Regions from separate parts of the Streptomyces sp. V4I23 genome, predicted to be linked through region 2. Evidence: riboswitches for the same ligand, from Rfam matches in the RefSeq annotation. Region 2 holds a riboswitch; each other region holds the start of a gene.
The links. A riboswitch is a leader RNA that binds a small molecule or an ion and turns the genes downstream of it on or off. The one in region 2 is predicted to bind thiamine pyrophosphate.
Positions count from the first base shown of each region.

Region 1: another riboswitch for thiamine pyrophosphate. It lies ahead of thiO (glycine oxidase ThiO); the one in region 2 lies ahead of thiC (phosphomethylpyrimidine synthase ThiC).
Region 3: another riboswitch for thiamine pyrophosphate. It lies ahead of QFZ82_RS12225 (thiamine ABC transporter substrate binding subunit); the one in region 2 lies ahead of thiC (phosphomethylpyrimidine synthase ThiC).

Region 1 covers NZ_JAUSZW010000004.1:5,841,573-5,851,572, forward strand. Annotated here, with positions in the region: gene QFZ82_RS28845 (sulfite oxidase-like oxidoreductase) at 1-390, shown strand, start outside; gene QFZ82_RS28850 (DUF4396 domain-containing protein) at 429-1,010, opposite strand; gene QFZ82_RS28855 (deoxyribonuclease IV) at 1,103-1,981, opposite strand; gene pknB (Stk1 family PASTA domain-containing Ser/Thr kinase) at 1,988-3,919, opposite strand; gene QFZ82_RS28865 (thiazole synthase) at 4,454-5,248, opposite strand; gene thiS (sulfur carrier protein ThiS) at 5,254-5,454, opposite strand; gene thiO (glycine oxidase ThiO) at 5,451-6,629, opposite strand; TPP riboswitch at 6,627-6,739, opposite strand; gene QFZ82_RS28880 (hypothetical protein) at 6,822-7,181, shown strand; gene QFZ82_RS28885 (NAD(P)/FAD-dependent oxidoreductase) at 7,191-8,429, shown strand; gene QFZ82_RS28890 (Rv2175c family DNA-binding protein) at 8,474-8,839, shown strand; gene thiE (thiamine phosphate synthase) at 8,974-9,624, shown strand; gene metF (methylenetetrahydrofolate reductase [NAD(P)H]) at 9,771-10,000, shown strand, end outside.
Region 2 covers NZ_JAUSZW010000004.1:4,076,325-4,086,324, forward strand. Annotated here, with positions in the region: partial or broken gene QFZ82_RS20755 (IclR family transcriptional regulator) at 1-235, shown strand, start outside; gene QFZ82_RS20760 (SsgA family sporulation/cell division regulator) at 378-812, shown strand; gene QFZ82_RS20765 (YibE/F family protein) at 835-2,163, opposite strand; TPP riboswitch at 2,235-2,367, shown strand; gene thiC (phosphomethylpyrimidine synthase ThiC) at 2,360-4,135, shown strand; gene QFZ82_RS20775 (hypothetical protein) at 4,350-5,174, opposite strand; gene QFZ82_RS20780 (metallophosphoesterase) at 5,323-6,420, opposite strand; gene QFZ82_RS20785 (LacI family DNA-binding transcriptional regulator) at 6,582-7,694, opposite strand; gene hisC (histidinol-phosphate transaminase) at 8,054-9,133, shown strand; partial or broken gene QFZ82_RS20795 (cyclophilin-like fold protein) at 9,159-9,570, opposite strand; gene QFZ82_RS20800 (cytochrome ubiquinol oxidase subunit I) at 9,771-10,000, shown strand, end outside.
Region 3 covers NZ_JAUSZW010000004.1:2,244,775-2,254,774, reverse strand. Annotated here, with positions in the region: gene QFZ82_RS12245 (phosphatidate cytidylyltransferase) at 1-394, shown strand, start outside; gene QFZ82_RS12240 (hypothetical protein) at 840-1,139, shown strand; partial or broken gene QFZ82_RS12235 (hypothetical protein) at 1,127-1,378, opposite strand; gene rlmN (23S rRNA (adenine(2503)-C(2))-methyltransferase RlmN) at 1,447-2,553, shown strand; TPP riboswitch at 2,617-2,737, shown strand; gene QFZ82_RS12225 (thiamine ABC transporter substrate binding subunit) at 2,733-3,830, shown strand; gene QFZ82_RS12220 (iron ABC transporter permease) at 3,869-5,485, shown strand; gene QFZ82_RS12215 (ABC transporter ATP-binding protein) at 5,485-6,540, shown strand; gene QFZ82_RS12210 (LOG family protein) at 6,564-7,679, opposite strand; gene QFZ82_RS12205 (hypothetical protein) at 7,767-8,906, opposite strand; gene QFZ82_RS12200 (ABC transporter ATP-binding protein) at 8,888-9,616, opposite strand; gene QFZ82_RS12195 (aspartate aminotransferase family protein) at 9,797-10,000, opposite strand, start outside.

The DNA of each region.
Region 1 (10,000 bases), 1.8 Mb from region 2:
TTCAGCATGCTGGCGGCCGAATGGGGGGGTGTGTCCGCCCGTACGATCGTGGAGCTCGCCCCGCCGGCGCCTGCCGTCACCCATGTCATGGTCTGGGCCGAGTACGGCTTCAGTGCGAATCTGCGGCTGTCCGACTTCGTCGCGGAACGCACGATCTTCGCCACGCACAAGGACGGTGAGCTCCTCACCGCCGAACACGGCTTCCCGCTGCGGCTCGTCGTGCCGCATCTGTACGCCTGGAAGGGGCCCAAATGGGTCCGTGGCGTGGAGTACATGACCGCCGACCGCCGCGGCTTCTGGGAGGAGCGCGGCTATCACAACGTCGGCGACCCCTGGAAGGAACAGCGCTACTCCTACCAGGAGGAACCGGGAGACGGCCCCGAGTTCTGAGGACTCCGGGCCGTCCTGGACGCCGCGGGGCGGCGGCGTCAGTGGTGGTACTGGTGGACCACCGCGTGGCCCTTGCCGCGGCCGATCATCCACTTGTTCACGGGGGTCGTGACCAGGAAGGCGATCAGGAACGCGAAGGCGAGCGCGCCCCAGAACAGTCCGTCCGCCAGGTGGGCGTCCATCGCGCCGGGCACCAGCAGCAGGACGCCGTTGTCGACGATCTCCATGACGGTGATGGACAGCGTGTCGGCCGCCAGCGCCACACCGATCGCGGCCTTCAGGCCCAGACCCGCGCGCACGACGGCCCACAGGGTGAGCGAGTAGCCGAAGAAGAAGGCCAGGACGATGGCCAGCGCCATGGTGGGGGCATTCCCCCAGCCCAGGGACGTACCGATGATCATGCCGAGGACCTCGCCGATGGCGCACCCCGTGAGGCAGTGCAGCGTGGCCTTGGCCGCCATGGACCAGCTGACCTTGCCACCGCCGTGGTGGGCGTGAGCGGACTGGTCGTGCCCGTGGTGGGCGGCGTGGTCGTGGTGGCCGCCGTGCGGGTCCTGGGCGGCCTGGCCGTGGGTCGCGTGATCGTGCCCGGTGTGGTGTGCGTGCGTCTCGTGCTGCATGGCGATGCCCCCAACGTCAGGTAGCGGTTCCTGCCGACAGAAACAACCGTATACCCCCTAGGGGTATTCCTCAATGGCTCTCGGAAAAGCCGTCAGCGAAGTTTCTTCAGCAGCGCCACGTCCGCCGCGTGCCCCTCCTTGCCGCCCGGTGTCTCGATGATCAGCGGCACACCGTCGGTGGCGGGATGGGCCATGAGCTCGCGGAACGGCTCCTCGCCGATGTGTCCCGCGCCAATGTTCGCGTGACGGTCTTTGTGTGCCCCCACCACATCCTTCGAATCATTGGCGTGGATCAGCCTCAGCCGGCCCTCCCCGACCGTCGCCACGAGCTCGTCCAGCGTCCGCGCTACACCCTGCGGAGCGGCCAGATCATGCCCCGCCGCGAAGATGTGGCAGGTGTCCAGGCAGATCCCCAGCCTGGGGTGTGCGTCGAGCGCCTCGAAGTAGGGTCCGAAGTCCGAGGCCAGGTAGCAGAGCGACGAGCCCTGGCCCGCCGTGGACTCCAGCAGCAGATACGGGTCGTCCTCGTGCGTCAGCTCGTCCAGCAACGGCAGCATCCGCTCCCGCACCTGCGCCAGGGCCACCTCGCGGCTGCGGCCTCCCCCGTGGCCTCCGGCACGGGAGGTGCTCCCAGTCGCCGAACCCGTGTGCACGACGACACCCCGGGCACCGATCTGCCGCGCCCGGCGCAGCGAGTGACGCAGCGAGATCACCGACTGCTCGACGGTGGCCTCGGTGTGCGAGCCGAAATTGATCAGATAGGGGGCGTGCACCCAGGCCGAGAGCCCGTCGGCAGCGCACTCCGCGCGGAACTTCTCGTCCTGTGCGGGATTCCCGACGGGCGTGGCCCAGCCCCGCGGATTGGCCACGAAGACCTGCACGGCCTCCGCCTCCAGTTCCCGCGCGTAGGCAAGGCCGGTCGTGGCCAGGCCGCCGGCCACGGGGACGTGGCCGCCGACGGGGTTGCGCATGAGCACTTAAAGTCCCTTGATCTTGATGGTGACCGTGCTGCCCTCAGGGGCCTCGTCGCCGCCCGCCACCGACTGGCTCTCGACCGCCTCGCCGAGGAACGGGAAGCTCTTCTCCACGTCCACCACGAAGCCCGCCGCCTCCAGATCCGCGGTGGCGTCTTCGATGCTGTCGCCCACCACGTCCGGAACCTCGACCATCCGCGGTCCCTTGGACACCGTGAGCGTGATCGTGTCACCGGCGGCGAGCCGAGTGCCCTCGGCGGCGGACTGCCGCGCGACCGCACCCGCCTCGTGCGGCGAGTTGATCCGCCTGGCGGCCACCTTCACCTTCAGGCCGGCCTCTTCGAGCTCGGCGGTGGCGTCCTCCACGGAGTCCCCGGTGACGTCCGGGACGTCGATCGGCGCGCCCTTGCTGACCACGAGCGACACCGCGCTGTCCGGGCTGCGGCTGCTGCCCGGCTCCGGATCGGTGCTGATCACCGAGCCCTGGGGGACGGTGTCGTCGAACTCCCTGGTCACCACACCCGGCGCCAGGCCCACCCTGCGCAGCTCTCGCTCCGCCTCCGCGAGCGGCCTGCCGGCGACGTCCGGCACCTTCACGATCTTCGGGCCGCGCGAGACGATCAGCGTGACCGAGCCGTTCCCGCGGATGCGCTCGCCCGCGGCGGGATCGCTGTTGATCACCGAGCCGCGGGGAACCGTCTCGCTGAAGTCGTGGCGGACCTTGCCCGCTTCGAGACCGGCCCGGTCGAGCTGCCGGCGGGCGTCCTTCTCCGTCTTGCCGATCAGCGCCGGGACACGGGTGAACTGGCCGGAGTTGATGTACCAGACGCCCGCGCCGATGCCGAGGAACGCGACGACCACGACGACCAGGGCGAGCACGCCGCGGCGGGCGAGCGGGCCTCGGGCGGGACCGGGCCTCTCGGGCGGCCGCGAGGAGGACGGCGGCATGGTCAGCCGTGCGGTGTGGTGGACCCCGGGCTCCTCGCGGGTCAGCGCGCGGAGGATCACGTCCGTGGGCGCGTCCTCCGGGGCGGTGTCCGCTGAAGCGCCCTCGCCGCGGGCCTGTGGCGGCACCGCGTCCAGCTGCTCGTCATCGAGCGCGGCACGCGCCTCACGGGCCTGCGCCAGGAGCGCGACAGCGTCGTGCGGCCGGATGTCGGGGTTGCGGGCGGTCGCGCTCGCCACGAGGTCGTCGAGCTCGACGGCGAGGCCCGGTACGAGGGCGGAGGGAGCGGGGACGTCCTCGTTCAGGTGCTGGTAGAGCACCTGGGCAGGGGTGTCGCCGGAGTGCGGCTTGCCGCCCGTGAGCATCTCGTACAGCACGACACCGCACGCGTACACGTCGGCGCGGGTGTCGGCCGTGCCGTACTCGATCTGCTCCGGCGCGAGATACGAGACGGTGCCCAGCACGGTGCCGGAGGTGTTGGTGACCGAGCCGACCGCGCGGACCAGCCCGAAGTCGGCGACCTTGACCCGGCCGTCGTCCCCTATCAGGACGTTCTCGGGCTTCATGTCCCTGTGCACGAAACCGGCCCGGTGCGCGGCGCCGAGCGCGGCGAGCACGGGCTCCAGGATGTCGAGCGCGGCCCGCGGCTGGAGCGCGCCGCGCTCGCGCAGGACGTCGCGCAGGGTGCAGCCGGCGACGTACTCCATCGCCAGATAGACGTACGCGCCCTCGGCCCCCTGGTCGAAGACCCCGACGACATTGGGGTGCGCCAGCCGGGCCACGGACTTGGCCTCGCGGATGAACCGCTCCACGAACGTCGCGTCGGTGGCGAGCTCGGGGTGCATCACCTTGAGCGCGAGGACCCGGTCGAGCCGGGTGTCGACGGCCCGGTAGACCGTGGCCATGCCGCCGACGGCGATACGCGCGTCGACGCGATAGCGGCCGTCGAGCACCTGCCCGACGAGGGGGTCTGAGAGGGTCGTGTCCACCCGGCGATTCTACGAGGCGGGACCGTTCGCCCTGTCCGCGCCGGAACCGCTTGCAGCGCACCTGTGACGGTTGTCGTGAACCTGCAGGGGACTTTCCCCGTCGGCCCTCCCCTACGGCCCGGCGGCCGTGGGCGGTACGCCCGTCCCGAACTGGGGCAGGCCCAGGCCCCCGCCCGCCTGCGGCCGTGCCCTCGATCTGCCCTGCGGCCGGGCGCCGTGGATACCCCCGCCCCGCATCGGGCAAGCCCGCCCCCGACTGGGCCAAGCCGGCCCCGTACGGTCGGCGATCGTGCCCGCAACCTCCACCTGCGGCCTGCGGCCGTGGGCTGCCCCGTCCCGCATGGGGGCAGCCCTCGGGCCCGTCGGCTTCGCGCAGCGGATTCCCGCCCCGTCGGCGTTTGAGGCGCGGGCGGGGCGGAGCCCCGGTTCGGGAGGGGCGGGGGAACATGCCCGCGCAGCGGACCACGCCCCCGCCGGCGTGTGAGGCGCAGGGGCCGGGACAGCCCCAGAAGACGGCCCCGACCCCCGTCGGACTCAGAACGCCGGGCGTTCCGGGTCCAGGGACGCCCGGCCCTCCGTCGGCGACGACGCCTCCGCGAAGTGGCGGCGGGGGATGCGGCCCGCCCGGTGTGCCAGGCGGCCCGCCTCCACCGCGTGCCGCATCGCCTCCGCCATGAGCACCGGCTCCTGCGCCCGCGTCACCGCCGACGCCAGCATCACCGCCGCACAGCCCAGCTCCATCGCCAGCGCCGCGTCCGACGCCGTGCCCGCGCCCGCGTCCAGGATCACCGGGACGCCCGCCTGCTCGATGATCAGCTGGAAGTTGTGCGGGTTGCGGATGCCGAGCCCGGACCCGATCGGCGAGCCCAGCGGCATGATCGCCGCGCAGCCCACGTCCTCCAGCTTCCGCGCCAGCACCGGGTCGTCGTTGGTGTACGGCAGGACAGTGAAACCGTCGTCGACCAGCGTCTCGGCCGCCTCCAGCAGTTCCACGCCGTCCGGCAGCAGCGTGCGCTCGTCCGCGACGACCTCCAGCTTGATCCAGTCCGTTCCCAGCGCCTCCCGCGCGAGCCGCGCCGTCAGAACGGCCTCGCCGGCGGTGAAACAGCCGGCCGTGTTCGGCAGGACCTGGATGCCCAGCCTGGTCAGGACGGAGAGGACGGAGCCCTGCACCGTCGGGTCGAGACGCCGCATCGCGACCGTGGTGAGTTCCGTGGCGCTCGCGATCAGCGAGCGTTCCAGGACGTCGAGGCTGGGCGCCCCGCCCGTACCCATGATCAGTCGCGACGTGAAGGTGGTGCCGCCGATGGTGAGACGGTCGTCGGCCATGGCGCTCAGCCCCCCTGCACGGCGGTGAGGATCTCGACTCGGTCGCCGTCGCCGAGCCGGGTGCCCGCCCACTGGCTGCGCGGGACGACGGTCTCGTTGACGGCGGCGGCCACACCCGAGGGGGCCGCCGTGAGGGCCGCCACCACGGTGTCCAGGGTGGTGCGGTCGGCGAGCTCGCGGGTCTCGCCGTTGACGGAGACGTTCATGCGGGCTGCTCCTGTCGTACGCGTGCGCCGGCGGGGGCGAACCGGCGGGGGCTGAACGGGCCGGCGAGGTCCGGTAGCCGCCCGCTGGTGAGCGCGTCGGCGAGCACGTCGCCGGTCACGGGCGTGAGCAGCACGCCGTTGCGGTAGTGGCCGGTCGCGAGCAAGAGCCCCGGCAGCTCGGTGAATCCGAGCATCGGCGCGTTGTCGGGGGAGCCGGGGCGCAGCCCGGAGCGCGTCTCGGTCAGCGGCAGTTCGGTGATGCCGGGCACCAGCTCGTGCGCGTCCCGCAGCAGTTCGTACACGCCGCCGGCGGTGACGGTCGTGTCCCAGCCCAGCTCCTCGGTGGTCGCGCCGACCACGAGCTCGCCGTTCTCGCGCGGCACCAGGTAGACGTGGCTGCCGCGCACCACCGCGCGGACCGTGCGGGACAGGAACGGCGCGTACGAGCCCGGCACCGTCAGCCGCAGGACCTGGCCCTTCACCGGCCGTACGGGAGGCAGGACGTCGTCCGGCACCCCGCCGAGGCGGCCGCTCAGGCTGCCGCCCGCCAGCACCACCTGGCCGGCGGCGACTTCCGTTCCGTCGTCCAGGACCGCACCCGCGGCGCGGTCGTGCACGACGAGCAGCCGCTCGGCCCAGGCGCGGCGGAAGCCGACCCCGGCGCGCTCGCAGGCGATGACCAGCGCCGCGGCGAGCCGCCGCGGATCCACCTGGTGGTCCCCGTCGACGCGCAGACCGCCGCGGACCCCCGGCGCGAGCATGGGCTCCAGGCGGCGGCACTCGCGACCGGTCAGCCACTCCGACTCCAGGCCCGAACGGCGTTGCAGGGCGTGCAGTTCCCGCAGGTGCGCGCGGTCGTCGGCGTCGAGGGCGACGGCGAGGGTGCCGCACGCGCGGTAGCCCACCGACAGCCCGCTCGCCGCCTCCAGCTCGGCGGCGAACGCCGGGTAGCGCCGGGCCGATTCGAGGTTCAGGCCGAGCAGTGTCTGCTCGCCGTAGTGGAGTTCGGTGACGGCGGCCAGCATGCCCGCCGCGACCCGCGCGGCCCCGCCGCCGGGCTCCGGATCGGCGACGGTCACGCTCAGCCCGCGCTGCGCCGCGCGCCAGGCCGTGACCAGGCCGATGATCCCGCCCCCGACGACGAGGACGTCGGGTGCGTCTGGTGTACGAGACATGGGCGTCCAGCCCCTCCCTTCGCCGGCATGACCCGGATCAGGTTCGTACGGTCGGAGGCCGGCCAGCCTCCCTCTCAGCCCGGTGCGTCCGGGCTCCCGCGAGTGCCTTACGGTGGCCACCCTAACCCCACGCCCAGGCGCGCAGTAAGGGAGCCGCCGTCCCCCGGCGCGGGTGCGCAGGAGGTGGACGCAGTGGCGATCTCGCTCGACGGACTGGTGCTCGCGCCGGTGGCCGACCAGGCCCCGGGCCAGGTCGGCACCCGCACCCGGTTCCTCTACCACGAGCGGCAGGGGCGGATCTGGGCCGAGTACGAGGGCGGCGACGTGGTACGCGGCCACCTCGTGGGCACGCGTGAGGGGGACCGGCTGGACTTCCGTTATGTCCAGTTGAAGACGGACGGCGGGACGTCCAGCGGCCACTGCCTGTCCACCGTCGTCGAACTCCCCGACGGGCGGGCGCGCCTGGAGGAGACCTGGGAGTGGGAGTCGCAGGAGGGCAGCGGGACCAGCGTCGTCGAGCAACTGCTGCCTGATGATGCGTCAGAAGCTTAAGGTGGCCCGGTGAGCGAGCACACGCACGAGCAGGCCGGGGACGGGCGACGGGTCGTCGTGGTCGGCGCGGGCATGGCCGGGGTGCAGACCGCGGTCGCCCTGCGCGAACTGGGCTTCACCGGACCGGTCACCCTCATCGGCGCCGAACCGCACCAGCCGTACGACCGGCCGCCGCTCTCCAAGGCGATCCTCCTCGGCACGGCGGAGGGCTCCGCGTTCGACATCGACTTCGACGCGCTCGACGTCGACCTGAGGCTGGGCTGTGAGGTGACCGGCGTACGCCCCGGGGCGCACGAGGTCGACACCGCCGCCGGACCCGTCCCGTACGACGTCCTCGTCCTCGCCACCGGTGCCGAACCCGTCGCCCTGCCCGGGGCCGCGGGCGTCCCGGGCGTCCATCTGCTGCGCACGCTCGACGACGCGGACCGGCTGCGGCCCGTGCTCGCGCGGCAGCACGACATCGTGGTGGTCGGGGCCGGCTGGATCGGCGCGGAGTTCGCGACCGCCGCGCGCGAGGCGGGCTGCGCCGTGACCGTCGTCGAGGCGGCCGACCGTCCGCTGGCCGGGTCGCTGCCCGCCGAGGTCGCGGCGCCCATGGCCCGCTGGTACGCCGAGGCGGGTGCCGAGCTGCTCACCGGCGAGCGGGTTGCCGCCGTCGAGCCGGGCACGGTGGTGCTGGCCGGATCGGGACGCAGGATCGCGGCCGGCGCCGTCGTCGTCGGCATCGGCGCCAGGCCCGCGACCGCCGCTCTTGTCGGCAGCGGCATCGAGCTGGGCCAGGACGGCGCAGTCGTCGCCGACCGGCATCTGCGTACCTCCGCGCCCGACGTGTACGCCGTGGGGGACTGCGCCTCCTACCCCTCGGGCCGCTACGGCACCCGGCTGCTCGTCCACCACTGGGACAACGCGCTGCAGGGTCCGCGCACGGTCGCGGCCAACATCCTCGGGGCCGCCCCGGAGCCGCAGGTGTACGACCCGGTGCCGTACTTCTGGTCGGAGCAGTTCGGGCGTTTCGTGCAGTACGCGGGCCATCACCCGGCGGGCGACACGCTGCTGTGGCGCGGCGACCCGGCCGTGGACGCCGACTGGTCGGTGCTGTGGCTGCGGGAGGGCGTGCTGGTCGCGCTGCTCGCTGTCGACAGGCCGCGTGACCTGGCACAGGGCCGCAGGCTCGTGGCGTCGGGCGCGCGGCTGGACCCGGGCCGGGCCGCCGACCCGTCCGTCCCCCTGAAGGCGGCGACCGCGTAGGAGTCGGCTACCGGCTGTCAGTCCAAGATGGCAGGCTTGTTCCTGTGACCGAGATTGACGCAAAAATTGATGCTCTCGTCCCCGCCTGGCTCCACCTGCCCGACATCGCGGAAATGCTCGATGTCGAGGTGACGCGTGTGCGGCAGCTGGTCAAGGAGGGCCAGCTGATCGCCGTCCGCCGTGGTGAGAACAGGACACTGCAGGTGCCTGCCGCCTTCATCGACGGCAACAAGGTGGTCAAGGGCCTCTCCGGGACCCTGACGCTGCTGCGGGACGACGGCTTCACCGACGAAGAAATGCTGGAGTGGCTGTTCACTCCCGACGCGACCCTGCCGGGGACCCCGGCGCAGGCCCTGAGCGAGAATCGCGGCACGGAGGTGAAGCGCCGGGCTCAGGCGCTCGCCGTCTGACGTCCGTCGCGACGTCCCCGTCCTGACAGGACGGCCTCGTACGAACCATCGAAGCGCGCGGTGCGGGCGGGAGCCGAACGGCTCCGTCCCGCACCCGCGCGCCGCTCATCACCCATCCAGCGGGGGGAAGCATCATGTCCACGGCTCGCGAACTGCTCGGCGACGCCCGCCTGTATCTGTGCACGGACGCCCGGAAGCGCCAGGGCGACCTGGCGGCGTTCCTGGACGCCGTGCTCGCCGGCGGCGTCGACATCGTCCAGCTGCGCGACAAGGGCATGGAGGCGGGCGAGGAGCTGGAGCACCTCCAGGTCTTCGCCGACGCCTGCCGGCGCCACGGCAAGCTCCTCGCGGTCAATGACCGGGCGGACGTGGCCCACGCCATTGGCGCGGACGTGCTGCACCTGGGCCAGGGCGACCTGCCCGTCCCCGCCGCGCGGGCGATTCTCGGCGACCGGGTGCTCATCGGCCGCTCGACGCATGCCGAGGCCGAGGTGGACACGGCCGCCGCCGAGCCGGGCGTCGACTACTTCTGCACCGGCCCCTGCTGGCCCACCCCCACCAAGCCCGGCCGCTTCGCCCCGGGCCTCGGTCTCGTGCGCTACGCGGCCTCGCTCGGGAGCGACCGGCCCTGGTTCGCGATCGGCGGCATCGACGCGTCCAACCTGGACGAGGTGCTGGACGCGGGGGCGCGCAGGGTCGTGGTCGTACGGGCGATCACGGAGGCCGACGATCCTGCTGCGGCGGCCGCCGATCTGGCGAAGCGGATCAGGGAGCGCAGCGCCTGACCGGGCGGGCGGGCCCGGGCACCGAAGGCCGTCGGCACCGCCCGGGCGTCTCACGAGTGTCCAGAGTGTGGACACTAGACGGACAAAAGGCGACAAAATCCCCTGATCTGGTTGGGTGACCCGCTGGGCCTGGCTAACCTGCCCGTATGGCCCTCGGCACTGCTTCCACCAGGACGGATCGCGCACGCACCGTGCGCGACATGCTCGCGACAGGCGAGACGACGTACTCCTTCGAGTTCTTGCCCAAGACGGACAAGGGCGAGAAGAACCTCTGGAACGCGCTGCGCAGGGTCGAGGCGGTCGCGCCCGACTTCGTCTCCGTCACCTACGGCGCCGGCGGCTCCACCCGCGCCGGCACCGTGAAGGCGACGCAGAA
Region 2 (10,000 bases):
GCGCTCCTGGAGCGGCTCGCACCCCTCAGGCGCAGGGAACCGGTCGTCGAACGCCGGGAGTACGCGCTGGGCACGATCTGCACGGCCATCCCGATCACAGCGGGTGACACGGCTGCGACGATGGCCGTTTTCCCTCCCCGTGCACCAAGAGGCCAGGCTGGGCTCGGCAGTTGAACAGCTACAGGCAAGGATCGGCGGCCTGTCGGCGTCGCTTGCGTTCTCTATCAGTATCTGAAATATCACTCCTTGTGATCTGCTGCCGCTTCCAGCACCATGGCGTCGACAAGGCCAAGAGAGCCGGCAGCGATCGTTCCTGGCCGTTTTCCTCTTTTCGTCAGCACGGTTCATTGATTGCTTCAGCTACTGCGAGGTACGTGATGCGCGAGTCGGTCCAGGCCGAGGTTCTGATGAGTTTTCTCGTTTCCGAGGAGCTGTCCTTCCGGATCCCGGTGGAGCTGCGCTACGACACGTCGGATCCGTACGCGGTGCGGATGACCTTCCACCTTCCCGGTGACGCGCCCGTGACCTGGGCTTTCGGCCGGGAACTGCTGCTCGACGGGATCAACACGCCGAGCGGGGACGGCGACGTGCACATCGCTCCGACCCGGCCCGAGGCGCTGTCGGACGTCCACATCCGCCTGCGCGTCGGGAGCGATTCCGCGCTGTTCCGCGTCGGCGCGCCGCCGCTCGTCGCGTTCCTCGACCGTACGGACAAGCTGGTGCCGCTCGGCCAGGAGCTCGCGCTGGGTGATTTCGAGGTCAGCCTGGAGGAGGCACTCGGGCGCATCCTTGCCGAGGAGAACGCCGGCTGACGGCCGGTCACCGGCCGCCCGGCTACTTCTTGCGGCGCCGCCCCCTGCCGCCCCGCGCGGGCGCGGCCGCCTTGTCGACCGCCCGGCCCGGGCGGTCCGCGGACACGACCAGGGCGGCGAGCGCGGTGGTCACGGGCACGGAGGCGACCAGGCCGATCGAGCCCACCAGGGTCCGTACGATCTCCTCCGCCACCAGCTCGCTGGTGGCCACCGTGCCCACGCTGGACTGGGCGATCGAGAACAGCAGCAGCAGCGGCAGCGCCGCGCCCGCGTAGGCGAGGACGAGCGTGTTGACGACCGAGGCGATGTGGTCGCGGCCGATCCGGATGGCGGAGCGGTAGAGGGCGCGCGGGCCCATGTCCGGGTCGGCCTGGTGCAGTTCCCACACCGCCGACGTCTGGGTCACGGTGACGTCGTCGAGCACGCCGAGCGAGCCGATGATGACCCCCGCGAGCAGCAGGCCGCTCATGTCGATGTTCGGGTAGAGGCCCTTGATCAGGCCGGTGTTGTCGTCGGTGTTGCCGCTGAGGCTGGCCCAGCCGATGAACAGCGAGCCCAGCAGGCCGATCAGCAGCAGGGAGATCAGCGTGCCCAGCACGGCGACCGACGTCCGCGCGGTGATGCCGTGGCACGAGTAGAGCGCGATGAGCATGATCGCGCTCGCCCCGACCACCGCGACGATCAGCGGATTCGCACCCTGCAGGATCGCGGGCAGGATGAACAGTGTCAGCACGGCGAACGAGACGGCGAGCGCGATCAGCGCCATCACGCCGCGCATGCGTCCGACCAGGACGACCACCAGGGCGAAGATGCCCGCCAGCAGGGCCATCGGGAATCCGCGGTCCACATCGGTCACCGAGTACTGCAGATCGCGGGGCGCGTCCGGCGCGTACGCCACCACCACGCCCTGGCCCTCCTGCAACTGCCGCGGCGCGTCGGGCTGGACGATCTCGACGAACCTCCGGCCCTTGTCCTTGCCGGTGGTGACCTCGACGGTGGCCTTTCCGCAGTCGCCCTGCTGCGCGTCGACCGCCTCGCGGCCCTGGGGCGTCGACGTGTCGCCCGTCGGGGGGACCTGGCCGGCGTTGACGTCCTTGCAGTCGACCCTCTCGACGCTCACCACCCTGCCCTGCTCGGTCTGCCGGTCGAAGCCGACCCCCGAGCGCTCGTGGCCGGGCGTCCCGCCGGGCCACAGCACGGCGAGGCCGACGACAACGGCCGTCGCGAAGGGGATCAGCACCGCGGCGATGACCTTGCGGAGGTGCTGGGAGACGGGCGCTGCCGGCCCGTGACTGTGCACATGGCCGTGGTCGTGGCCCTGCTGTTCGGGATGCTGCGGCGATGAGGTCACGGACAGATCATCGCAAGAACGAGAGGGGGCCTCTGTTCAGCGCGCCAGACATGACGCTAGCGTGGTGTCACCTTTGCACACGCGGGAGCTCGGAGCACCGGGCTGAGAGGGCGCTGACCTTCGTACATCCGTACGGGACAGCTGCGCCGACCGCCGAACCTGTTACCGGGTAATGCCGGCGTAGGGAGTAGGTCTCATGACCGTATCGGACGCACGCACGCCTGCCTCGAACCAGAACGACGAGGCCGGGAAGTCCATCGGCTGGCACAAGGGATACGTCGAGGGCTCGCGTCCCGACATCCGCGTGCCGGTCCGCAAGGTGCACCTCACCAACGGCAAGGACGTGACGCTGTACGACACGTCGGGGCCGTACACGGATCCGAACATCGAGACGGACGTACGCCGGGGTCTGCCGCCACTGCGGGAGAACTGGATCGTCGGTCGCGGCGACACCGAGGAGTACGCGGGACGCCCGGTCCGACCCGAGGACGACGGGATCAAGCACACGTCGCCGCGTGGGGGCCTGCGCAACCTCGACGCCGTCTTCCCCGGCCGTCCGCGTCAGCCGCGGCGGGGCCGGGACGGGCAGGCGGTGACGCAGCTCGCGTACGCCCGCCGCGGCGAGATCACGCCGGAGATGGAGTACGTCGCCGTCCGCGAGAACGTCGCGCCCGAGGTGGTGCGGGAGGAGATCGCGGCGGGCCGCGCCGTCCTGCCGGCGAACGTCAACCACCCGGAGATCGAGCCGATGATCATCGGCAAGCGGTTCCTGGTGAAGGTCAACGCCAACATCGGCAACTCCGCGGTCACCTCCTCCATCGAGGAGGAGGTCGAGAAGATGACCTGGGCGACCCGCTGGGGCGCCGACACGGTCATGGACCTGTCCACGGGCCGCAACATCCACACCACGCGCGAGTGGGTCCTGCGCAACTCCCCCGTGCCCATCGGCACCGTGCCGCTCTACCAGGCGCTGGAGAAGGTCGACGGCAAGGCCGAGGAACTGACCTGGGAGATCTACAAGGACACGGTCATCGAGCAGGCCGAGCAAGGCGTCGACTACATGACCGTCCACGCCGGCGTCCGCCTGCCGTACGTGCCGCTCACGGCCAACCGCAAGACCGGGATCGTCTCGCGCGGCGGCTCGATCATGGCGGCGTGGTGCCTGGCGCACCACAAGGAGAGCTTCCTCTACGAGAACTTCGAGGAGCTGTGCGAGATCCTCGCCGCGTACGACGTCACGTACTCGCTCGGCGACGGCCTGCGCCCCGGCTCGATCGCGGACGCCAACGACGAGGCGCAGTTCGCGGAGCTCAGGACGCTCGGTGAACTGAACACGATCGCCAAGCGGCTGGGCGTGCAGACCATGATCGAGGGCCCGGGCCACGTCCCGATGCACAAGATCAAGGAGAACATCGACCTCCAGCAGGAGATCTGCGAGGAGGCGCCGTTCTACACGCTCGGCCCGCTGACCACGGACATCGCTCCGGCCTACGACCACATCACCTCCGGCATCGGAGCGGCGATGATCGCGTGGTGGGGCACGGCCATGCTCTGCTACGTGACGCCCAAGGAGCACCTGGGCCTGCCGAACCGCGACGACGTGAAGACCGGCGTCATCACGTACAAGATCGCGGCACATGCGGCGGACCTGGCCAAGGGACACCCGGGCGCCCAGGAGTGGGACGACGCGCTGTCCGACGCCCGCTTCGAGTTCCGGTGGGAGGACCAGTTCAACCTGGCCCTCGACCCCGACACGGCACGGGAGTTCCACGACGAGACGCTGCCCGCAGAGCCGGCGAAGACCGCGCACTTCTGCTCGATGTGCGGTCCGAAGTTCTGCTCGATGAAGATCTCCCAGGACATCCGCCGACAGCACGGCGGCAATCAGGAGGAGATCGAGGCGGGCATGGCGGAGAAGTCCAAGGAGTTCGCAGCTGCGGGCAACCGGGTCTACCTGCCCATCGCGGACTGACGCACGGCCATGGCCCGGCGTCCTCCCACCCGTCCGCGGGAGGACGCCCTCCCGGCATCGCCCGGTTCGCGGACGGGGTGCAGCGCTGGGCTCCGCCGGCGTCGGCCCTGTTTGGTCCGGCCCTCGTGCACGAGCACGGGCGGACGTCGGTGGAGCCGGCGGAGAGCCCGGTCGTTCGGCGGCTGTGACCGCTCGTCCGGTGGCGCGCCGGCGGTCAGTCCGGCTGGTGCTCCGGGCCGCCGAAGTCGGGGCTGGAGAAGTCCGGGCTGGTGTAGGTCGGACGCCGGCCCGCGACCCGGCCCTCGGCCGGACTGGAGAAGTCCGGCCCGCTGTAGCCGACCTTGGGGATGCGGTTCACACGGTGCGGGGGATCGGCGGGGGACGCCGCGGCGGCGGGGTCGGCCAGGGCCGCGCGGAGGAAGGGCATGACGCCCCGCTCCAGCAGGGCCTCGCACCAGGCCTCCTTGGCCAGCCGGACCTCGTCCGGCAGCTCGCCCTCCTGCCGCCCGTCCGCGACGTGGCTGGCGCCGTTGCGCAGGGCGGTGAGCAGCAGTGCGACGGCCGCCACCAGGATGGCGGCGGCCATGAGCGCCCCGAAGACCCAGCCGGTGAAGACCAGGGTGTCGGCGAAGGACGGGGTGGGGCTCAGCATCTTGAGGATGTAGCCGACGATCAGGAAGATCCCGGCTGCCGTGCCCGCGAGGAGCGGCGCCAGAACGGCGATGACGGCCGCGAATCCGGCGCCGGTCTCCGCCGCCTCGCCGGCCGGGGCGGTGCGTAGGGAGCCGTCCACCGAAGCGGCGGCGGTCGCGCGTGTCTCCGCGCGGACCTTCACATAGTGCTCGTATTCGGCGGCGGCCGAGGCGGTGATCAGCGCCGTCGCGTTCAGGGCCATGGTGCGCAGCTGTTCGGTACTCAGGCCCGCTCGCACGGCGGCCGGATCCGGACGTTCGCGGGCGTCGCGCAGTGCGCCGTCGAGGACCCGCTCGTACTCGGCGCGGTCCTCGTTCAGCAGGTGCGGAGCGCTGTTCATGTGCATCCCCCGATGCTCCGTAGGGCCGGATCGCCCGTGTGTGCCGGGCAGTTGGGCGGAAACGGAGGAGAGCCTGCTACGGATAAGCCGATGGTAGAGCGGTTACGGCACGGCGTGACAGGGGGTTTCCGTAAATCGCCTGCCGCCGCCCCGGTCAGCCCCGCAGCGGGAGTTGCTGGACAAGAAGCTTTCCGGCCATGGTCACTCCGCCGTCCATGGCGATGGCCAGATTGTCCGCGTACACATGGGGACTCTCGACGACGGGACGCTCGCCGTCCTCGCCGTCCTCGGTGCCGACCTCGCCGAGGAGGTACGGGATCGGGCTGTGGCCGTGCACCACGCGCGTGCCGCCGTACGCGGACAGCAGTTCGCGCACGGCCTGTGGGCCGCCTTCGTCGCGGAAGGCGAAGCGCTTGGTGAACTTGCGGAACAGGTCCCAGCACTCGTCGGCGTCATTACGGGTGAGGATCGCGTGCACCGCGTCGTTGACGTCCTCGATGGTCGAGCCGTATTCGAGGTAGGCGGTGGTGTCGGAGTGGAGCAGCAGATGGCTGTCCTCCTCCACGATCGCGTCGAGCCGGGCCATCCACTGCAGGTGGACCTCCTGCAGCCGGTCCATGTCGTACTTCTGGCCGCCGTTGAGCAGCCAGGCCGCCTGGAAGGTGGCGGTGCCCGCACCTGAGTTGACGGGGGTGTCGCCGAAGCGCTTCGCGCCGATCAGCAGCAGCTCGTGGTTGCCCATGAGCGCCTTGCAGTAGCCGCCGGCGGCCGCGGCCTCTCCGGAGAGCCGCATGACCAGGTCGATGACGCCGATGCCGTCGGGACCGCGGTCGGTGAAGTCGCCGAGGAACCACAGCCGGGCGTTGCCCGCGCACCAGCGGCCCTCGGAGTCGATGAGGCCCTTCTCGGCGAGGGCGGCGACGAGCTCGTCGAGGTAGCCGTGGACGTCGCCGACGACGTAGAGCGGGCCGAGGCCGTCGGGCGCGGGCGGGTCGTCCACGGCGACCTGCACCTGGACGGTGTCGCCCGGTCCGCCGCGGGTGATCACGGGAAGGTCGCGCGCGGTGGGGGTGTAGCCCTCCGGCGGCTCGCCCTCGGGGAACGCGTTGCCGGGGTGGCCCGCGTGGCCGGGGTCCACGGACTGCGACTGCACGGGAACCTGCGCGTACGGCGGTACGCGGAAATCGCGCAGCGTCGCCGTCCGCACCACGGGTCCTTGACCGGCCCCCTGAGTCATCGACCCCTCCACCACCGTCGCGCCGCCGTTCACCTCTCGGCCCAGCCTGGTCGGGGTGGTCCGCGGTGTCGTTCGCCCATCATAGGAATGAGCCCGGCGGTGTGTGACGCACCAGGGGTGGTGAATCCTTTCGCACCCCCTGGTTCATCGGCCCTTTCGTCCCGAATTGAGTTGGTCTAGTCCTTCGCCGGGGATCGTGGCGCGCTCACCGTGGTGCGCGGAGGGCGGCGCTGCGAGGACGTCCTGACGATCAGTTCGGTCGGTATCACCTGCTCGACCGGCCGGTCCTCGTCGATCCCCTCGATGGCGTCGATCAGCAGCTGGACCACGGCCGTGCCGATCCGGCGGGGCTTGAGCGACAGCGTCGTGATCGGCGGCTCGGTGGTCGCGTACACGGTCGACTCGCTGCAGCACACGAGCAGCAGGTCGTCGGGGACGCGCAGGCCGTACCGCCTGGCCGCGGCCAGGAGGTCGGTGCCGTTGGGGTCGAAGAGGCCGTAGACGGCGTCGGGCCGGTCCGGCCGGGCGAGCAGCCGGTCGGCGGCGACGGCACCCGCGCAGGGGTCGTGCGCCGGGTAGGACTCGTAGACCGGGTCCTGGCCGACGCGTTCGCACCAGTCGAGGTAGGCGGTGGTCGACAGCCGGGTGTAGGTGTCGGTGGTGGTGCCCGTGAGCAGGCCGATCCGGCGGGCGCCGGCGGCGGCGAGGTGGTCGAGCAGGCCGAGTACGGCGGCTTCGTGGTCGTTGTCGACCCAGGCGGTGACCGGGAGCGTGCCGGCCGGGCGGCCGTCGGAGACGACGGGCAGACCCTGGCGCGCCAGCTCGGTCACGACGGGGTCGTGGTCGGAGGGGTCGATGACGACGGTGCCGTCGAGGGCGACGTTCGACCAGACGTCGTGGCGTGAGGTGGCGGGGAGGATGACGAGCGCGTAGCCGCGGGCGAGTGCGGCGGACGTGGCGGCTCTGGCCATCTCCGCGAAGTACGCGAATTCCGTGAAGGTGAAAGGTTCATCCCCGTAGGTCGTCACGGTCAGGCCGATTAAGCCCGACTTCCCGGTTCTGAGTGTGCGGGCCGCGGCGGAAGGGCGGTAGCCCAGCCGGTCGGCGACCTCGCGGACATGTCGACGGGTGGCGTCCGGGAGCCTCCCCTTGCCGTTGAGCGCGTCGGAGACAGTCGTGATGGAGACTCCGGCTGCGGCGGCGACGTCCCGGATGCCCGCCCGGCCTTGCCGGCTGCCCCGGCGGGATGTGTCCGTCCGGCTCACCTGGTGCTTCCCTGCTGCTGTCATGGCGAGCCGATAGTAGGGCTCGCGCGGTGGGTCTGGCCGGTCGCATATGCAGGCGTTGACAGGCACGTTTTTGCATGATCATTAGAGCTCAAACTCAATGGATATCAAGGGAGTTGGGGGTGAGTGGCTCAATGTGTCGGGTATCCGGCCGCATGGGCCTGTTGGGGGGCCCAGGTTGCGAAGAGGTCTCAACTCACCACTACGAGGGATGCGCGCCACGGCGTGAGCTACCGGCGTGCGCCAGGGTGGCGCGCTCCCCCTTTTCCTCGCCTGCGGCCATTCGCAGCAGCCGGGAATCCTCATAAGGTGAGGAGTATTGGTGAGCGGTACCGAACATGCATGATCGAGGAGGACCTGCGGTGAGCGAGACGAGCCCCAAGCTGCGCGCCGAGCTGGACGGCATCCCCACGTACAAGCCCGGCAAGCCGGCGGCGGCCGGCGGCCCGGTCGCCTTCAAGCTCTCCTCCAACGAGAACCCGTACCCGCCGCTGCCCGGCGTCATGGAGAGCGCCCTGGCCGCGGCGCGGAACTTCAACCGCTACCCCGACATGGCCTGTACCGGCCTGATCAGTGAGCTGGCCGAGCGGTTCGGGGTCCCCGCCACGCACCTGGCGACCGGCACGGGCTCGGTGGGCGTCGCCCAGTCGCTGCTGCAGTCCACCTCGGGCCCAGGCGACGAGGTGATCTACGCCTGGCGCTCCTTCGAGGCGTACCCGATCATCACGCAGATCAGCGGTGCGACGTCCGTGCCGGTGCCGCTGACCCCGGGTGAGGTGCACGACCTGGACGCGATGGCGGACGCGATCACCGACCGGACCCGGCTGATCTTCGTCTGCAACCCCAACAACCCGACCGGCACCGTGGTGCGCCGGGCCGAGCTGGAGCGCTTCCTGGACCGGGTGCCCTCGGACGTGCTGGTCGTGCTGGACGAGGCGTACCGCGAGTTCATCCGCGACGCGGACGTCCCGGACGGCATCGAGATCTACCGCGACCGCCCCAATGTGGCGGTGCTGCGCACGTTCTCCAAGGCATACGGGCTCGCGGGGCTGCGGGTCGGCTTCGCGATCGCCCATGAGCCGGTGGCCGCCGCCCTGCGCAAGACCGCGGTGCCGTTCGGCGTCTCGCAGCTCGCGCAGGACGCGGCCGTCGCCTCGCTGCGGGCGGAGGACGAGCTGCTGGGACGGGTCGGCTCGCTGGTGTGCGAGCGCATCCGCGTGCACGAGGCGCTGGTGAAGCAGGGCTGGACGGTCCCGGAGACGCAGGCCAACTTCGTCTGGCTGCGGCTCGGCGAGCGCACGCTGGACTTCGCGGCCGCCTGCGAGAAGGCGGGCGTCGTCGTGCGGCCGTTCGCGGGCGAGGGCGTGCGCGTGACGATCGGCGAGGACGAGGCCAACGACCTGTTCCTGCACACCGCCGAGACGTTCCGCGCGTCCCTCTAGGTCTCGGGCCCGATCGGTCCAGCTCTCAGGCCCGGTCGGTCGCGACCTGTTCCACCCGGACCGGGTCGCCGTCGCGGACGCACGCGAGCCGGCGCGGGTCGCCGTCGATGCGGCCGAGGACATTGCACGGGCTCGCGAGACGGCACTCTCCCCCACACTCCCGTTCGGGGGGACCCTCAGCCCCGGGAGATGGGCGTCGGACCGTAGGGCAGAGCCAGGGCGTCGCCGTCGGTCCAGAAAGCGACCATGCCCGGCTCGACGACCTGGCGCGCGTCCGGTTCCGGGGCGGGGGAGACGGGGGTCTCGAAGTAGACCTCCTCTCCCCAGGTCCGCGCGGTCACGGAGAACGGCAGAACCCCCATGAGCGCCTTGCTCGTGGGGGTTTCGTCGATCGTGGCGGTCAGCTGCCCGGTGGGCCAGGAGATGCGTATCCGCATGCCCAGGATTCAACGATATGTTGAAAATTTTGGGAAGAGGACCTCTATGGGGACCCCGGTAGGCACTACGGATTTCGTTTAAGCCATAATTGCTTGTGAATGTGAACGCGTTCACAAGCTCGCCCGTCTTGATCCCGTATGGAAGGGAATGGGTGGGCGACCGCGGTGACCACGCCGATGTAAGGAGAGACGACGTGGACCTGAACCTGGCGCTGGCGCCCGAGACCTTGGCGCGCTGGCAGTTCGGCATCACCACCGTCTACCACTTCCTCTTCGTGCCCCTGACGATCTCGCTCGCCGCGCTCACGGCCGGACTGCAGACGGCCTGGGTGCGGACGGAGAAGGAGAAGTACCTCAGGGCCACCAAGTTCTGGGGCAAGCTGTTCCTGATCAACATCGCCATGGGCGTGGTGACCGGGATCGTGCAGGA
Region 3 (10,000 bases), 1.8 Mb from region 2:
CACCTTCCTGGTGCTCACGGTCGTCAGCGACACCGGTGCGTACGCGGTCGGCTGGCGCTTCGGCAAGCACAAGCTCGCGCCGCGCATCAGCCCCGGAAAGACCCGCGAAGGACTGCTCGGAGCGGTGGCCTTCGCGATGGCGGCGGGTGCACTGTGCATGCAGTTCCTCGTCGACGACGGCACCTGGTGGCAGGGCCTGCTGCTCGGCCTCGGGGTCGCGGCCAGCGCGACGCTGGGCGACCTCGGGGAGTCGATGATCAAGCGGGATCTCGGCATCAAGGACATGGGCACCCTGCTCCCCGGCCACGGCGGCATCATGGACCGGCTGGACTCGCTGCTGCCGACGGCCCCGGTGGTGTGGCTGTTGCTGGTGCTGTTCGTCGGCTCCGGCTGACCTGCGGTTCTCCGCGTGAGGGCTCGCTGTCCTCCCCCACGGTCCCTTCGGGGCGTGGGGGTACTCCCTGGACGGCGAGCCCTCCGTCGTATCCGGGCGACCCGTTGCCCCGGAGCCCGTCTCCGGACGGCTCGGCGCTGCACGCCGGCTGGTTCGCCGGCGACGGCCTCCACGTGCCCGACGTCTGGCGCGGCGCTGCCCGAACGGTGCCCCCGCCCGGACCGTCGTATCCGGGCGACCACGGCCCGAGTCAGCGGCCGCAGGCCACCTGGCGGTGGCTGCGACACTGGGCAGCACCATGCCCAGTACGGAGGGGATGGCGGCCCTGAGCAGGTCGCTGGGCCGTGTGTGGGCCGTGAGACACAGGAGGGCAGGCTGCTTGGCCAGGCGAAGGCGCCGCCGCGGGGCACCGCCACTGAACGGGATTTTCGCTGCGGATACGCAGGTGTTCCGCTTCTATCCGGACGGCACAGTTCTGGACGCGCTCGTACGACCCGCACCTCAGCCCACGAGTGCCGCGGCTCTGGAGGGTTGGCTCCGCAGAGAAGACAGCAAGCCCGGCGTGTATGTGGCGCGGTACGTCCTTGACGGCGAACAGGTCGCGTTCACGACGCGCGGACATTACCGCGAAGAGGAGATCAAGGTGCGCGGGACATGGGCCCGAGGGGCGCTGACGCTCGGCATGGTCGGCCGAGGCTGGGAGATCCAGCCCCGGCGCTTTTCGCGCTTGGATCAGGCGCGCTGACGAGCCCGGCTCACATCCCTGTGGGGTGTGGTGCCCGGTAGGAACACAGCGTCGACGGCTCGGCGGGTCCGCTCTCGGCTTGTAGGCATGAGGTGTGCGTACACCCGCAGCGTGAGGCCAGGCTCCGAGTCTCCCAGGTACTCGCTCAGGGCCTTGATGTCCTCCCCGGCGTCCAGCAGCACGGACGCGTAGAACTGCCGCAGCGCGTGCATCCCGTGCTCGCGTGCGGAGTCGTACGGCTCCGCACCGGCGGGCGCCCCCCGGCCGGGCCGGTGATAGCTACGGGGTCTGCGACACTGGTAGCACCATGCCCAAGCCCGGAGAACTCACTTTCGTCGCGCCCCGCGGAGCCAAGAAGCCCCCGCGGCACCTTGCCGACCTCTCACCCGCCGAGCGCAAGGACGCCGTCGCCGCGATCGGCGAGAAGCCGTTCCGCGCCAAGCAGCTGTCCCAGCACTATTTCGCGCGGTACGCGCACGACCCGGCGCAGTGGACCGACATCCCCGCCTCCGCGCGGGAGAAGCTCGCCACGGAGCTGCTGCCCGACCTGATGTCGGTCGTGCGGCACATCTCCTGCGACGACGACACCACCCGCAAGACGCTGTGGCGCCTCCACGACGGCACGCTCGTCGAGTCCGTCCTCATGCGCTATCCGGACCGCGTCACGATGTGCATCTCCTCGCAGGCGGGCTGCGGGATGAACTGCCCGTTCTGCGCGACCGGGCAGGCCGGTCTCGACCGCAATCTGTCCACCGCCGAGATCGTGCACCAGATCGTCGACGGCATGCGGGCCCTGCGGGACGGAGAGGTACCCGGGGGCCCCGCCCGGCTGTCCAACATCGTGTTCATGGGCATGGGCGAGCCGCTCGCCAACTACAAGCGGGTCGTCGGCGCCATCCGCCGGCTGACCGACGCCGAGCCGGACGGCCTCGGCCTCTCGCAGCGGGGCATCACCGTCTCCACGGTGGGCCTCGTCCCCGCGATGCTGCGCTTCGCCGACGAGGGCTTCAAGTGCCGCCTCGCCGTCTCCCTGCACGCGCCGGACGACGAGCTGCGCGACACCCTCGTCCCGGTCAACACCCGCTGGAAGGTCCGCGAGGTCCTCGACGCCGCATGGGAGTACGCGGAGAAGTCCGGGCGCCGGATCTCCATCGAGTACGCGCTGATCCGCGACATCAACGACCAGGCGTGGCGCGGCGATCTGCTCGGCCGGCTCCTCAAGGGCAAGAGGGTCCATGTCAACCTGATCCCGCTGAACCCGACGCCCGGCTCCAAGTGGACGGCATCGCGGCCGGAGGACGAGAAGGCGTTCGTCGAGGCCATCGCGGCCCATGGTGTGCCGGTCACCGTCCGGGACACCCGAGGGCAGGAGATCGACGGCGCGTGCGGGCAGCTGGCGGCGCAGGAGCGGTGACCAAGGGCCGTCGGCCGGGCGGCTGATACTGTGCCCTGTGCGTTCGCACAAATGAACAACGAAACATTCCGACAGGGGAGCGCAGCAGCGCTGAGAGTGCGGCAGGGCGCAGGACGCCCCGGGGCCGCAGACCCTCGGACCTGATCCGGGTCATACCGGCGTAGGGAGTCAGCACCATCATGAACAGCCAGCTTCGGCGTGCCACCGGCACGGCGCTCGCCGCCGCCCTCGGCGTCACCGCCCTCGCGGCCTGCGGCGGGCAGTCCGAGGACTCCGGGTCCGGCACCGGCGGCGCCTCAAAGACCGTCACCCTCGTCAGCCACGACTCCTTCGCGGCGTCCGACGCCGTCCTCAAGGAGTTCACCCGGCAGACCGGGTACACCGTCAAGGTCCTCAAGAGCGGGGACGCGGGCGCCGCGCTCAACAAGGAGATCCTCACCAAGGGCTCCCCGCAGGGCGACGTCTTCTTCGGCGTCGACAACACCCTGCTCTCCCGCGCCCTCGACAACGACCTGTTCACGCCGTACGAGGCCAAGGGGCTCGACCAGGTGGCGGACGAGGCGCGGCTCGACGCGGACAAGCACCGGGTCACGCCCGTCGACACCGGCGACATCTGCGTGAACTACGACAAGAAGTTCTTCGCCGACAAGAAGCTCGCGCCCCCGAAGACCTTCGCCGACCTCGCGAAGCCCGAGTACAAGAACCTGCTCGTCGTCGAGAACCCGGCGACGTCCTCGCCCGGCCTCGGCTTCCTGCTCGGCAGCGTCGGCGCGTTCGGCGAGTCCGGCTGGCAGGACTACTGGAAGAAGCTCAAGGCCAACGGCGTCAAGGTCGTCGACGGCTGGGAGCAGGCGTACAACGAGGATTTCTCCGGCTCCGCCGGCGGCAAGAAGGCGGGCGCCGACCGTCCCCTCGTCGTCTCGTACGCCTCGAGCCCGCCGGTCGAGGTCCTCTACGCCGACCCGCGGCCCGCCGAGGCGCCCACAGGTGTCGCGACCGGCACCTGCTTCCGCCAGATCGAGTTCGCCGGTCTGCTCAAGGGCGCGAAGAACGAGGCGGGAGGCAAGGCGCTGCTGGACTTCCTGATCACCAGGACGTTCCAGGAGGACATGCCGCTCACCATGTTCGTCAACCCCGTGGTCGAGGGCGCGAAGTTGCCCGAGCTGTTCACCGAGCACGGTGTGGTCGTCGACAAGCCCGAGACCGTCGCTCCCGGCACCATCGCCGAGAACCGTGAGCAGTGGGTCCGGTCGTGGTCCTCGCTCGTCCTGAAGTAAGGCAGTCCCTGCGGGGGAACGCGGCGCGGCTCGCCCTGATGGCCGGCCCCGTCGCGTTCTTCGCCGTCTTCTTCGCCTACCCGGTCACCGCGATCGTCGGCCGCGGCCTGCGCGTCGAGGGCGCCTGGCAGTTCGGGCGGTTCGGCGAGGTCCTCGGACGTCCGGACATCCTGCACGTCCTGTGGTTCACCACCTGGCAGGCGCTCGCCTCCACCGCACTCACCCTGCTCGTGGCCCTGCCCGGCGCCTACGTGTTCGCCCGGCTCGACTTCCCCGGCAAGCGCCTCCTGCGCGCCGTGGTCACGGTGCCGTTCGTGCTTCCGACGGTCGTCGTCGGCACGGCCTTCCTCGCCCTGCTGGGACGCGGGGGACTGCTCGACGAGCTGTGGGGCGTGCGCCTGGACACCACGGTCTGGGCCATCCTGCTCGCGCACGTCTTCTTCAACTACGCGGTGGTCGTCCGCACCGTCGGCGGCCTGTGGTCGCAGCTCGACCCGCGTCAGGAGGAGGCCGCGCGGGTGCTCGGCGCGGGCCGGCTGACGGCCTGGCGGCGGGTGACGCTCCCCGCGCTCGCGCCGTCCGTCGGCGCGGCGGCACTGTTGGTCTTCCTGTTCACCTTCAGCTCCTTCGGCGTCGTGCAGATCCTCGGCGGCCCGGCCTTCTCCACCCTCGAGGTGGAGATCTACCGGCAGACGGCCGAGATGCTCGACCTGCCGACGGCGGCCGTGCTCACCATGCTGCAGTTCGTGGCCGTCGGCGTCGTCCTCGCCGTCCACGCCCGGGCCGTGCGGCGCCGCGAGGGCGCGCTGAGGCTCGTGGATCCGGCCGGTACCGCCCGCCGTCCGCGCGGAGCCGCCCAGTGGACCGTGCTGTGCGGGGTGCTCGTCACCGTCGCCCTGCTCCTGATCACGCCGCTCGGCGTGCTGGTCGAGCGGTCCTTCGACACCCCCCGCGGCTACGGACTCGACTACTACCGCGCGCTCACCGTGCTCGACGAGACGGGCGGCGCCTTCCTCGTCCCGCCGATCGACGCCGTGGCCAACTCACTGGAGTACGCGCTCGTCGCGACCGCCGTCTCGGTGCTGGTCGGGGGGCTCGCGGCGGCCGCCCTCACCCGGCGGGCCGGCCGTCTGGTCCGCGGATTCGACGCGCTGCTGATGCTGCCCCTCGGAGTCTCCGCGGTGACCGTCGGCTTCGGGTTCCTGATCACGCTCGACGAGCCGCCGCTCGATCTGCGCGGCTCGTGGATGCTGGTGCCGCTCGCGCAGGCGCTGGTCGGGGTGCCCTTCGTCGTACGGACCATGCTGCCCGTCCTGCGCGCCGTCGACGTCCGGCTGCGCGAGGCGGCGGCCGTGCTCGGCGCGTCGCCGCTGCGCGCCTGGCGCGAGGTCGATCTGCCGCTGGTGAGCCGGGCGCTGCTGGTGGCGGCGGGGTTCGCGTTCGCCGTCTCGCTCGGCGAGTTCGGGGCGACCGTCTTCATCGCCCGGCCCGACCAGCCGACGCTGCCCGTCGCCGTCGCCCGGCTGCTGGGCAGGCCCGGCGAGCTCAACTACGGGCAGGCGATGGCCCTCGGCACGATCCTGATGGTGGTGTGCGCCGCCGCGCTGCTCCTCCTCGAACGCATCCGTACCGACACCACCTCCGAGGAGTTCTGATGGCGCTGCTGGAACTCGAGGGCGTCACCGTACGGTTCGGTTCGCGGACCGCCCTCGACGCGGTGGACCTGAAGGTCGCCGAACACGAGATCGTCTGCGTGCTGGGACCGAGCGGCAGCGGCAAGTCCACGCTGCTCAGGGTGGTCGCCGGACTCCAGCGCGCCGACACGGGCCGGGTGCTGCTCGCGGGCGCCGACCAGGCAGGGGTGCCGGTCCACCGTCGGGGCGTGGGGCTGATGTTCCAGGACCATCAGCTCTTCCCGCACCGCGACGTGGCGGGCAACGTCGCCTTCGGGCTGCGCATGCGTCCTTCCGGGGCCGGGGAGACGCCTCGCGCGGGCCGGGGGGAACAGGGCCGCCGGGTGGATGAGTTGCTGGAGCTCGTCGGGCTGCCGGGGGCGCAGCGGCGGTCCGTGGCCGCGCTCTCCGGCGGTGAGCAGCAGAGGGTCGCGCTCGCCCGGGCGCTGGCGCCGGAGCCCAAGCTGCTGATGCTCGACGAGCCGCTCGGCCAGCTGGACCGCGGGCTGCGCGAGCGGCTCGTCGTCGAACTGCGCGGATTGTTCGGCCGGTTGGGGACCACGGTCCTCGCCGTCACCCACGACCAGGGGGAGGCCTTCGCGCTCGCAGACCGTGTCGTGGTCATGCAGGAGGGGCGCATCGCCCAGACGGGTACGCCGCTGGAGGTGTGGCAGCGCCCGGCGTCGGAGTTCGTCGCACGCTTCCTCGGCTTCGACAACGTCGTGCCGGCCACGATCGGCGGCGCGGCCGCCGACACTCCCTGGGGCAAGATCCCCGTCCCGGACTGCTCGCCGCAGGGTGAACGCACCCTGCTCGTACGGCCGTCCGGCGTGCACGTCGTGGAGCCGGGCGAGGGCACGGCGGCCACGGTCGTCGCGCGGACCTTCCGCGGCAACCACGTCGCCCTGCGCCTGCGGCCCGCCGAAGGGCCCGTGCTGGAGGCCGAGTGCTCCCTGCGGGACGCGCCGGGCGAAGGGGCGCGCGTGGGCGTCGTGTTCGCCGCGGACGACGTGGTGGTCCTGGAGCCCGGCGACTGATCCACAGGTTCCGGCGCCGTCGCCTACGCGCCGGCCCCCAGCCGCAGCAGCGCCTGGGGTACCTCCTCCACCGAGTCCACGAGAGCGATCCGCGATTCCATGGCCCGCCCCCGGGCGAGCGAGCGCAGCAGTGGCCAGGTGGGCAGATGGCCGGTCCAGTGGGCGCGGTCGACGAGCACCATGGGGGTCGGTTCGCCGCGCGACCCGTAGTAGTTCGGGGTCGCGTTGTCGAAGATCTCCTGCACCGTTCCGGCCGCGCCCGGCAGGAAGACCACCCCCGCGTCGCAGCGGGCCAGCAGACCGTCCTCGCGTGTGGCGTTGGCGAAGTACTTGGCGATGTGCTCCGCGAACGCGTTCGGCGGCTCGTGCCCGTAGAACCAGGTGGGGATGCCGACCGAGCCGGCGCCCTGCGGCCAGCGGGCACGCACCTCGAAGGCGGCCTGCGCCCAGTCGGTCACCGAGGGCATGAAGGAGGGTGCCTTCGCCAGCAACTGGAGGGCGTCCTCCAGCATCTCGTCGGAGTGCGGAGCGGCGTACGCGCCGAGGTTGGCGGCCTCCATCGCACCCGGTCCGCCCCCGGTCGCCACCGTGAACCCTGAGCGGGTGAGAGCGCGGCCGAGCCGTGCCGCGCCGGCGTACGCCTCGGTGCCCCGGCCCATCGCGTGGCCGCCCATCACCCCCACCACGCGGGCGTCGGCGAGGAGTTCGTCGAGGGCGTCCGAGAGGGCGTCGTCGTGGATCGAGCGGAGCATCGAGGCGAAGACGTCGCCGTCGGCCCTGGTGCGCTGGAACCAGTCGTAGGCGAGGGCGTCCGGAGTGGCCGCGTATCCGCCGTCGAGCCCGGCGAAGAGCTCATCCGCGGTGTAGAGACGGCCGCGGTACGGGTCGAACGGCAGGTCCGGCACGGGTGGGAAGACGAGCGCCCCGTCGGCACGCACCTTCGCCGCGGCCGCGGGCTCCATCGGGCAGCCGAGGAACACGGCCCGGTCGGTGTCCGCGGACAACAGCACGGACGTGCGCTGGGTGAGGTCGACGGACTGGACGCGGAATCCGGCGAGCGAGCCGCGGGAGACCAGCCGGTCGAATTCCTCGAGTGACTCGATCTCGCGGTGCTCCGCCTGCGGCTCGGGGTGCGTCATGGGCCCACGATAGGCCGCGCGTGGTGCGTACCACGCCGCGGGGAGGGGCGGGCCCGCAAGGCTCCGAGGGACGGAACGAAGGGGCCGTCAGCCCTTCAGCGGCGCGGCCGCCACTGTGGCGAACGTCAGGGTCAGCGGCGCGAACAGCAGCAGCAGGGCCCCCGCGCGCAGCCACGCGGCCCGGCGCAGCGCCGCCGGGTGCGCACCCAGACGCAGCAGGGCCTCGGTCGTGTCGGTGCGCGACTGCCGGACCTCCAGCGCTGCGGTGAGCAGCGAGGCCGTCGTGCAGGCGACGACGAGCGTCGCGCCCAGTGCGGTCATCGGGCCCCAGGGGCGGGACGCGTCCCCGTGGAGTGCGGTCACCGCGAGCGCCCCCGAGGCCACCGCGCACACCACGCCGAGCGGGCGGCCGACACAGCGGGCCTCCGCCATGAGGATGCGGCCCGCGAGCAGACGGGTCGCACCGGGCCGCACTGCCTGCAGGAGACGGCCGCACACATGCGTCAGGGCCGGTCCCGCAAGCCACAGGCCGGCCGCGGCCAGCACCCAGCCGGCGAGGACCCCGGCCGGGTGACCGCCGATCGGGCCGGGCAGGGCGAGCGCATGCCCGGGGGGCCGTCCGCTCGCGTACGTCTCGACGGCGAGGCCGCCGGCGATCATGGCGACTCCCCACGGCAGCCCGGTGGGCGCCGAGGTGGGCGCCTCGTCCTCGGCGGCGGGCCGGGGGCGCAGCGCGATCGCGGCGGCCGCCGTCGCGGTCACCGGGACGAGCGACAGCAGCGTCAGCACGGCGCCGGGCGGCAACGGGTGGTCGGCCGCGAGCAGGTCGGCGGCCGCTCCGTCGAACGGCAGCCCGCTCAGATCGCCCCGCAGATGCAGGAAGAACAGCAGCGCGACCACGCTCCCCAGCGTCGCCGCGACGGCCGTCGTCGCCGCGGCGACCACCGTGAGCCCGGCCGGTCCGAGACCGACGGCCGACAGGCCGGACCGCGGCCGGGTGCCCGGGTCGGTGCGGGCGACGGCGACGGCGAAGTACACGGTCGCCGCGAGCGGGATCGCGCACCACAGCAGTTGCTGGATCGCGGTGCGGGAGTCGGCGGGATGGGACAGCGCGTACGTGAGAGTCCAGAGCATCAGGAAGCCGACGCCCGCGGACGCCGCGGCGACCAGGAGCCGCCGCAGTTGGACGAGGGCGTGGGCGCCGCGGGTCAGACGGAGAGCGAGCACGCGGCCCGGCCTTCCGCCTCGGCCGCCTGCGGGGAGCCGGCCCGGCGGCCGTCGGCGAGCACGATCACGCGGTCCGCGAGGGCGGCCACGTCGGCATCGTGCGTGGCGAGGACCATGGTCATGCGGTGGGACCTGGCGGCGGCCGCCACCGTACGCAGCACATGGGCGCGGTCGGCGCTGTGCAGCGTCGCGGTCGGCTCGTCGGCGAAGAGCACGGACGGCGTGGTGACGAGTGCGCGGGCGACGGCGACGCGCTGCTGCTCGGCCCGGACGAGGACGTGCGACCGCTTGTCCGCCGCGGCCCCGACGTCCAGGCGGTCCATCCACTCCAGAGCGGTCCTCCTGGCCGAGCGGTGGGAGGCGCCGCACAGCAGCAGCGGCAGGGCGACGTTCTCCCACGCGCGCAGCTCGGGAACGAGGGTCGGTTCGGGGTCGATCCAGCCGAAGCGGTCGCGCCGCAGCCGCTCACGCCGGAGCGGGGGCATCGTGTGGATGGGGGTGCTGTTGAACCACACCTCGCCCTCCTGCGGTACGAGCTGGCCGGACAGGCACCGCAGGAGCGTGGTCTTTCCGCTGCCGCGCGCTCCGTGCACGGCGAGGATCTCGCCCTCGCGTACTCCGAGCGACACCCCGACGAGCGCCGGGGAGCCGCGGTGGGAGTGGTGCAGGGAACGAGCCCAGATCACGTCGTTGTCCGGCGGGACCACCATCGCGTACACCTCGGTTCTGATCAGATTTCCGGCCCCCCTTACGGGGGAACGAAGACAGGGCCGATCGGTCACTGGGCACGCTAGGGAGTCACTGCCGGGGTCCGGGGAAGCACGCGGCCCGGGCACCGCCCATCTCACTCGGATGGGGGTACACGGGCCGTTCGTGCGGAGCCGGGGAGGCTAGAGCTTCGTCCAGGCCTCGGTGAGGACCGAGCGCAGGATCTGCTCGATCTCGTCGAAGGTCGACTGGTCGGAGATCAGCGGCGGCGCCAGCTGGATGACCGGGTCGCCGCGGTCGTCGGCCCGGCAGTACAGACCGGCGTCGAACAGCGCCTTGGAGAGGAAGCCGTACAGGACGCGCTCGGTCTCCTCGTCGTTGAAGGA